3 regions of the Pseudarthrobacter raffinosi genome follow, and region 2 is predicted to be linked to each of the others. Evidence: riboswitches for the same ligand, from Rfam matches in the RefSeq annotation. Region 2 holds a riboswitch; each other region holds the start of a gene.

Region 1 (2,255 bases), on a different contig from region 2:
ACTTTTCCCATACGGTATTGACCATCTTGGTGCCGACGAATCCGGCGCCGAGGCTGATTGCAGTGCCGAGCAGCTTGATGAACAGGTTCATTCGTTGAACTCCTTTTGAGCGGATCCGGGATTGTCTTTAGCCTAACCCGCATGCATGGACTCCAGAATCTCCCGCAGGGCCTCCACCACGAGATCATGGTCCTGTTGCTGGGGCAGGCCCGAGACCGTTACCGTGGCCACTGCACCCACACCGGTGACGTAGACCGGGAAGCAGCCGCCGTGCGGGGCATAGGTGGACTCGTCGAACCAGCCGTGGTCCTCGATCCGGCCGCCGTGCAGCCTGCCGCGGAGGCCCACCAGCAGCGACGGGATCTCATACCTGGCGGCGGTGCGCTGCTTGGCCCGGACCCAGTGCTCGTTGTCCGGGGTGGCGCCGTCCAAGGCCACGTGGAACAGGACCTGGTCACCCTTGGTGATGTCGATCGCGATGGGCAGCTTCCGGCTCTTGCCCAGCTCCACCAGGAGCAGCCCGAGGTTGAGGGAGTCGTCCTTGCTGAAATGCGGAAACTGCAGCTCGTTGATCTCGGCTTCGACCCGGGCAATCAGGGCCTCAAGCAGCCCCGCCGGCTGGGGCACTGTCGAATCGGGATTGAACGCAGTCACAGTCGGGTTGTTGGCAGTCATGGCCCACAATCTACCCCGCCCGCGGTGTAAACTGGAGCACGCCCATCAGGGCAGATTTAATACGACAGGGGAGCGCCGCCGTCGGACATCACTGGCATTGCCAGGGAACCGCAGGTGGGCGCTGAGAGTGCGGACAGCCGCAGACCCTCGAACCTGATCCGGTTAGTACCGGCGCAAGGGAGTCGAGTTCTCGAAGTGTCCGGAAACGGCGGCAGCGCCGCACGCCGGGGCACTTTCCCCTCCTGTTCCTCAGGAGGACCAAAATGACAACTGCAGCAATCAAAAAGACCGGCAATACCTGGCGTGTTGTGGACATCGTGGTGGCGGCGCTCATCGCCATCACCGGCGGCGTGATCTTCTGGGCCTGGTCCCAGGGCGCCGGCATCGTCTCCGCCCCCATGAACGCCGTTTACCCCCCGCTGACCGGCCTGATCGCCGGTGGCTGGATGATCCCGGCAGTGCTGGGCATGCTCATCATCCGCAAACCCGGCGCGGCGCTCTTCTGCGAAGCGGTGGCCGCCACCGGCGAACTCATCATGGGCTCGCAGTACGGCGCCACCGTGCTGATCTCCGGACTCCTCCAGGGCCTGGGCGCCGAACTGGTGTTCTTCCTGCTGGTGTACGGCAACTTCCGGTTCAAGTCCTTCCTGCACCAGAAGTACAACCTCATCGCCGCGCTGCTGGCCGGTGCCGGCGCGGGCCTGTTCTGCGGCCTCAATGACTCGTTCCTGCCGTGGGGCTGGAACATCGCCTACGAGCCCGCCGACAAGCTCGCGTACATCGCGTTCTGCACCATCTCCGGCGCGGTGATTGCGGGCGCGCTGTCCTGGATCGCCACCCGCGGCCTGGCCAGGACCGGCGTGCTGAGCTCGTTCGCATCCCGGAAGGCAGCTTCGGAGCCCTTCTTCAACTGATGACCGCTTCCGACGCCGGCGCTTCCGGAGTACGCCCCGCCGCGGTGTCCGCCCGTGGCTGGGGCTGGTGGCATGCCGGACGTTCCGCCCCCGCCGTCCGGGGGCTCGACCTCGACATCGCTCCCGGCGAGCGGGTGCTGCTGCTGGGCCCATCGGGCGCGGGCAAGTCAACGCTGCTGCATGCGCTCGCAGGAGTGCTGGGGGATGAAGGGGACGACGCCGACGAAACCGGTTCGCTGCTGATCGACGGTGTGGTGCCGCGCGGGCAGCGCGGCCGCTCGGGACTGATGCAGCAGGATCCGGAAACGCAGGTGGTTCTTTCGCGCCTGGGCGACGACGTCGCCTTCGGCGCCGAGAACCTCGCCGTTCCGCGGGACGAGATCTGGCGCCGCGTCCATGAAGCGCTCGACGACGTCGGGCTGCGAAGTGCCGGGGGCGGCGGTTTGAACGCCGGCGGGCTCCCGCTGGACCACCCGACGTCGGCCCTGTCCGGCGGGCAGAAGCAGCGCCTGGCGCTGGCCGGGATCCTCGCGATGCGGCCCGGGCTGATCCTGCTGGATGAGCCCACCGCGAACCTGGATCCCGCCGGCGTGCTGGAAGTCCGCGACGCCGTGGGCCGCTGCCTGGACAAAACCGGAGCCACCCTCGTTGTGGTGGAACACCGTG
Region 2 (2,255 bases):
AGCCATGACCGTGGTGGACGTCAATACCGGCAAGTTCACCGGCAGCGGCGGCAACCTCGAGGAAACCGTCACCAAGAACAACCTCGAGGCAGCTGAAGAAGTGGTCCGGCAGCTCCGGCTCCGCGACATCGGCGGCATCATCGTTATCGACTTCATCGATATGGTCCTCGAATCCAACCGCGACCTTGTCCTGCGCCGCATGGTGGAATGCCTGGGCCGCGACCGGACCAAGCATCAGGTGGCCGAAGTGACCTCGCTGGGCCTCGTGCAGATGACGCGCAAGCGCATGGGCACCGGGCTTCTGGAAGTCTTCGGCGAGCAGTGTGAAACCTGTGCAGGCCGTGGAATTGTCACCCACGACGACCCCGTGGAACACCGCCGCGCCAACACGGTAGCCGCGGAGCACCACGTGCAGCGGGTTGACAGCCGCCCGGAAGCCCAGCGCACCGACAGCGTGCGGACTGACAGCCAGCGCCCGGACAGCCAGCCGGGTGGCCGCACTGACCGGAAGCGCCGTCGCGGACGGGGCGGCCAGCCGCTGGAAACAGCACCGGCAGCTCCGGTGCAGATCCACACGGTCCACCCGGAAGCCAGCGATGCCGAGCGCCATGCGAAGGCGGAGGCCACGCGGGCAGCGCTTGCGAACATTGCGGCCGCGGCCCACGCTGCGCATCTGCATGACGACGAGGTGGCTCACGCATCAGCTGCCGCGGGCCGGCAGTCTGCGGCTCCGGTGCCGGCTCCGGTTGGGCAGTCCGAAACGGACTCCAACGGCCGCCCGGCCGCAGTGCTGACATTCGGCGGCGAGCAGGTGGTGCTTCCGTTCGTGGCGCACCACGATGACCAGCCGCACGCACCTGCCCTGACACTTGACCGCCTCGCGGAGGCCTTCGCCCACCTTGGTGAGCGGGCTCCTGTAGCGGAGAGCACGCCGCCGGCAGTCCAGGCAACTGAAAGCCGGGCGGCCGAACCTGCCCGCCAGCAGCAGCCAGCCGCGGCGGAGAGGGATTACTCCGACCACACCGAGGAGCCCCGCGCCCGCCGTCCCCGGCGGAACCGGAGTGCCAGCCGTGCCCAGGGCGCAGCCAACGCCACGTCCGTAGAGCATCACGAAGCCGCTCCGGCGGCTGCCGCCGGACACACCCACGCCGCCAAGGCGCCGGAGCCCGTCAAGGCTCCTGTGGCCGACAAGCCGGTTGCCGCCAACGCGCCCATCATCCTGGGCGTAGGAGTTCCGGCCTCGGAGCTCTGACCAAGCAGTAGGGCAAGCCAATACAACGGCGCCTGGATGTGCCTGTGAATCACAGGCTGCGTCCGGGCGTCCGGCGTTAAGTCGCGAGGAACGCTAGGCTGGTGACTGACACGGGGTGCCGCGCAGAGAGCCGGCTGAGATCCACACCCGTTGAACCTGTCCGGTTAGCACCGGCGAAGGGATGTCTCCTTTGGCTTCAACTTCTGTCCTTCCTCCTGCAACGCCCGCGGCGGCTCTACAGGGATCCTCAGCAACCGGGGCTGAGGTCCTGCCCGCGCCAGGCCGGACTGCCAACGTCCAGGTGCTGCGTGACGTTCCGCGGGTGCTGTCCATTGCCGGATCGGACCCTTCAGGTGGCGCCGGCGTCCAGGCCGACCTCAAAAGCATCGCGGCTCTTGGCGGCTACGGCATGGCGGCCATCACCGCACTGACAGTCCAAAACACCCGGGGGGTCCAGGCGGTTCACGTTCCGCCTGCGTCCTTCCTGGGCCAGCAGCTCGATGCCATCAGCGATGACATCACCATCGACGCGGTCAAGATCGGCATGCTGGGCGACGCTGCGGTGATAGGCGTGGTCCGCGACTGGCTGGAAAAGGTGCGTCCCGCCGTCGTCGTTCTTGATCCGGTGATGGTGGCCACAAGCGGCGACCGGCTACTGCAGGGGTCTGCCGAGGCGGCCCTGCGGGAGCTGTTCCCGCTCGCGGACCTGATCACCCCCAACCTGGCCGAACTGGCCATCCTGGTGGGGGAGCCGCAGGCGAGGGAATGGCACGACGCGCTCGGGCAGGGACAGCGGTTGTCCGCCGCGACCGGTGCCACTGTCCTGGTCAAGGGCGGCCATCTCGACGGCGGTGCGTGCCCGGATGCCCTGGTCAACGCTGCCGGGCTGCTCGCCCAGGAAGTGGTGGAAGTGAGCGGGGACAGGATCCCCACGCGCAACAGCCACGGCACCGGCTGCTCACTGTCATCGGCCATGGCCACGGCCCAGGCCCGGTTGGGGGAC
Region 3 (2,255 bases), on a different contig from region 2:
GCAACTCGTGCGCGGCCACTGCCGCTTCCGCGTCCCGGACCGCCTCCGCCGGGTAGGGCCCCGGCAGTTCCAGCTCGGTCCGCAGGGCGCTCAGCGCCGCCGCGAGGTCGTTCGTCTGCTCGTGGACATTGGGGGCCAACCTATGATGTGACACGAAAATCAGGTTAGCTCGATTTCCACGGATCGTGCACGCCCGCCGCACGCCACGCGGTGGATTGTCAGGATGCGCCGGCGTCCAGGGCCGCCAGAAGTGCCACGGCCGCCGCTGCGGGGTCCGAGGCTTCGGTGATGGCACGCACCACAACAATCCTGCCGGCGCCGGCCTCCACCACCTGCTCCACGTTGCCGAGATCGATGCCTCCGATGGCAAACCAGGGCAGCGTGGCCTGGGTGCCACCGGCAGCGCGGACGGCTTCGGCCGCGTACCGCACCAGGTCAAGGCCGACGGCGGCCCGGCCCGGTTTCGTCGGCGTGGCCCAGACCGGTCCTACGCAGAAGTAGTCCAGGCCGCCTTGGTCAGTCAGCCCACCGGACAGCCGGATGGCCCCTTCGATCTGCTCGGCGGTGTGCGTGGAAAGGCCGATCGCGGCTGGTGCCCCGAGCAGCGTGCGGGCGGAAGCGACCGGCAGATCCTTCTGCCCGATGTGGAAGACGGGGGCGCCGGACAGCAGCGCGATATCGGCACGGTCATTGACTGCCCACAGCTTTCCGTGGCGTTCGGCCGCGGCCTGAAGCACGGCCAGCAGCTCCAGCTCCTCGGCTGCCTCGATGGCCTTGTCCCGGAGCTGGATGATGTCCACGCCGCCGGCAAACGCCGCGTCCACAAACTCGCCAAAGTCCCCGCGGTCCCGGCGCGCGTCGGTGCACAGGTACAGCTTGACGCTGTGCGGGAGGCCGGTGTTTGTGCCGCCGGCGGGGTCTGTTCCGGTCAAGGATTCGGGAGCGGCGGAGGGGGCGGAGGGCGTGCCTGCAGCGGCGAAGGATTGCGCGTTCATGGAAACCAGCCTAAGTCCCCTAAACTGGGCGGGTACTGCGGGAGCCCGTTGCAGCCGTCACAAAGCGGCCGGGCTGAGAGGGCGTCAGAGCCGACCGCTTGACCTGATCCGGCTAGTACCGGCGTAGGGAAGGAACATATGCCCCCCGCAATAAGCAGCCCACCTGGGCCTGCACCAGCCAGCACCGCCGCCGTCCTGCATGCCGACGTGGCAGTCATCGGCGGCGGAGTCATCGGCCACGCCGTAGCCTGGGAGGCCCGACGATCCGGCCGTTCCGTCGTGCTGATCGATGACGCGCCCGGCAACGGCGCCAGCTGGGCAGCCGCCGGCATGCTGGCCCCTGTGAGCGAACTGCATTACCAGGAGGAAGACCTCCTTGAGCTGATGCTTGCATCTTCCGGCCTGTGGCCTGCCTTTGCGGCGGACCTCGCCCTGGCCGGGGCTGGCGATACCGGATATCTGACGACGCCGACCCTCGCCATCGGCGCGGACGCTGCGGACCGCCGGGCGCTGATGGACCTCCGGGCCGTGCAGCAGGCCAGCGGCCTGGTGGTGGAACCCCTGACTGTCCGTGAGGCCAGGACCAGGGAATCCCTGCTCAGCCCGGCCATATCCTGCGCCCTGGACATCCCCGCCGACCACCAGGTGGATCCACGGAAGCTGGTGGCGTGCCTCCAGGAAGTCCTGGCCATCCACGAACCGGGAGCAGGAACAGCCGTGGCAGGTGCCCGCGGGGGATTCGCCGTTGACCAACGGGCTGCTTCCCTTCTTTGGGAGGACGGCCGTGTCAGCGGGGCGAGGCTCGCCCACGGCGGAAGCGTCCAGGCCGGGGAGACCATCGTGGCCAACGGATTGCAGGCGGGGTCGCTGGATGGCCTCCCGGTTGGACTGCACCTGCCCCTGCGGCCCGTCTACGGTGACATCCTGCGGCTGGCTGTTCCGCGGCACCTGCGCCAGCTCCTCACCTCCACTGTCCGCGGAATGGTCCATGGTGTGCCGGTCTACATCGTTCCCCGGCAGGACGGCACGGTGGTGATCGGGGCTACGCAGCGAGAGGATGCCCTCGCAGGGACGGGCGACGCCGCTGTCTCGGCCGGCGGCGTCTATCAGTTGCTGCGTGACGCCCAAGTCCTGGTGCCGGCCGTCTCGGAGCTTGAACTCCTGGAATGCACGGCCCGGGCAAGGCCGGCGACCCCGGACAACGCACCTCTCCTCGGCCGCGTACCGGTTTCCGCACCAGGGAGGGGGAACGCGGGGAAC

The links. Region 2 has a riboswitch for thiamine pyrophosphate ahead of thiD (bifunctional hydroxymethylpyrimidine kinase/phosphomethylpyrimidine kinase). Riboswitches for the same ligand answer to the same signal wherever they lie in the genome.
Region 1: it holds a riboswitch for thiamine pyrophosphate, as region 2 does, so the genes downstream of both, NG697_RS11860 (ECF transporter S component) here and thiD (bifunctional hydroxymethylpyrimidine kinase/phosphomethylpyrimidine kinase) in region 2, are expected to answer to the same signal.
Region 3: it holds a riboswitch for thiamine pyrophosphate, as region 2 does, so the genes downstream of both, thiO (glycine oxidase ThiO) here and thiD (bifunctional hydroxymethylpyrimidine kinase/phosphomethylpyrimidine kinase) in region 2, are expected to answer to the same signal.

What each region holds. Positions count from the first base shown of each region.
Region 1 is NZ_JAMXBG010000010.1:107,088-109,342, reverse strand. It holds gene NG697_RS11870 (DUF4235 domain-containing protein) at 1-91, opposite strand, end outside; gene NG697_RS11865 (heme-degrading domain-containing protein) at 133-675, opposite strand; TPP riboswitch at 732-873, shown strand; gene NG697_RS11860 (ECF transporter S component) at 939-1,589, shown strand; gene NG697_RS11855 (ABC transporter ATP-binding protein) at 1,589-2,255, shown strand, end outside.
Region 2 is NZ_JAMXBG010000002.1:241,947-244,201, forward strand. It holds gene NG697_RS02930 (Rne/Rng family ribonuclease) at 1-1,252, shown strand, start outside; TPP riboswitch at 1,354-1,451, shown strand; gene thiD (bifunctional hydroxymethylpyrimidine kinase/phosphomethylpyrimidine kinase) at 1,434-2,255, shown strand, end outside.
Region 3 is NZ_JAMXBG010000012.1:8,485-10,739, forward strand. It holds gene NG697_RS12835 (RNB domain-containing ribonuclease) at 1-154, opposite strand, end outside; gene thiE (thiamine phosphate synthase) at 219-995, opposite strand; TPP riboswitch at 1,023-1,143, shown strand; gene thiO (glycine oxidase ThiO) at 1,134-2,255, shown strand, end outside.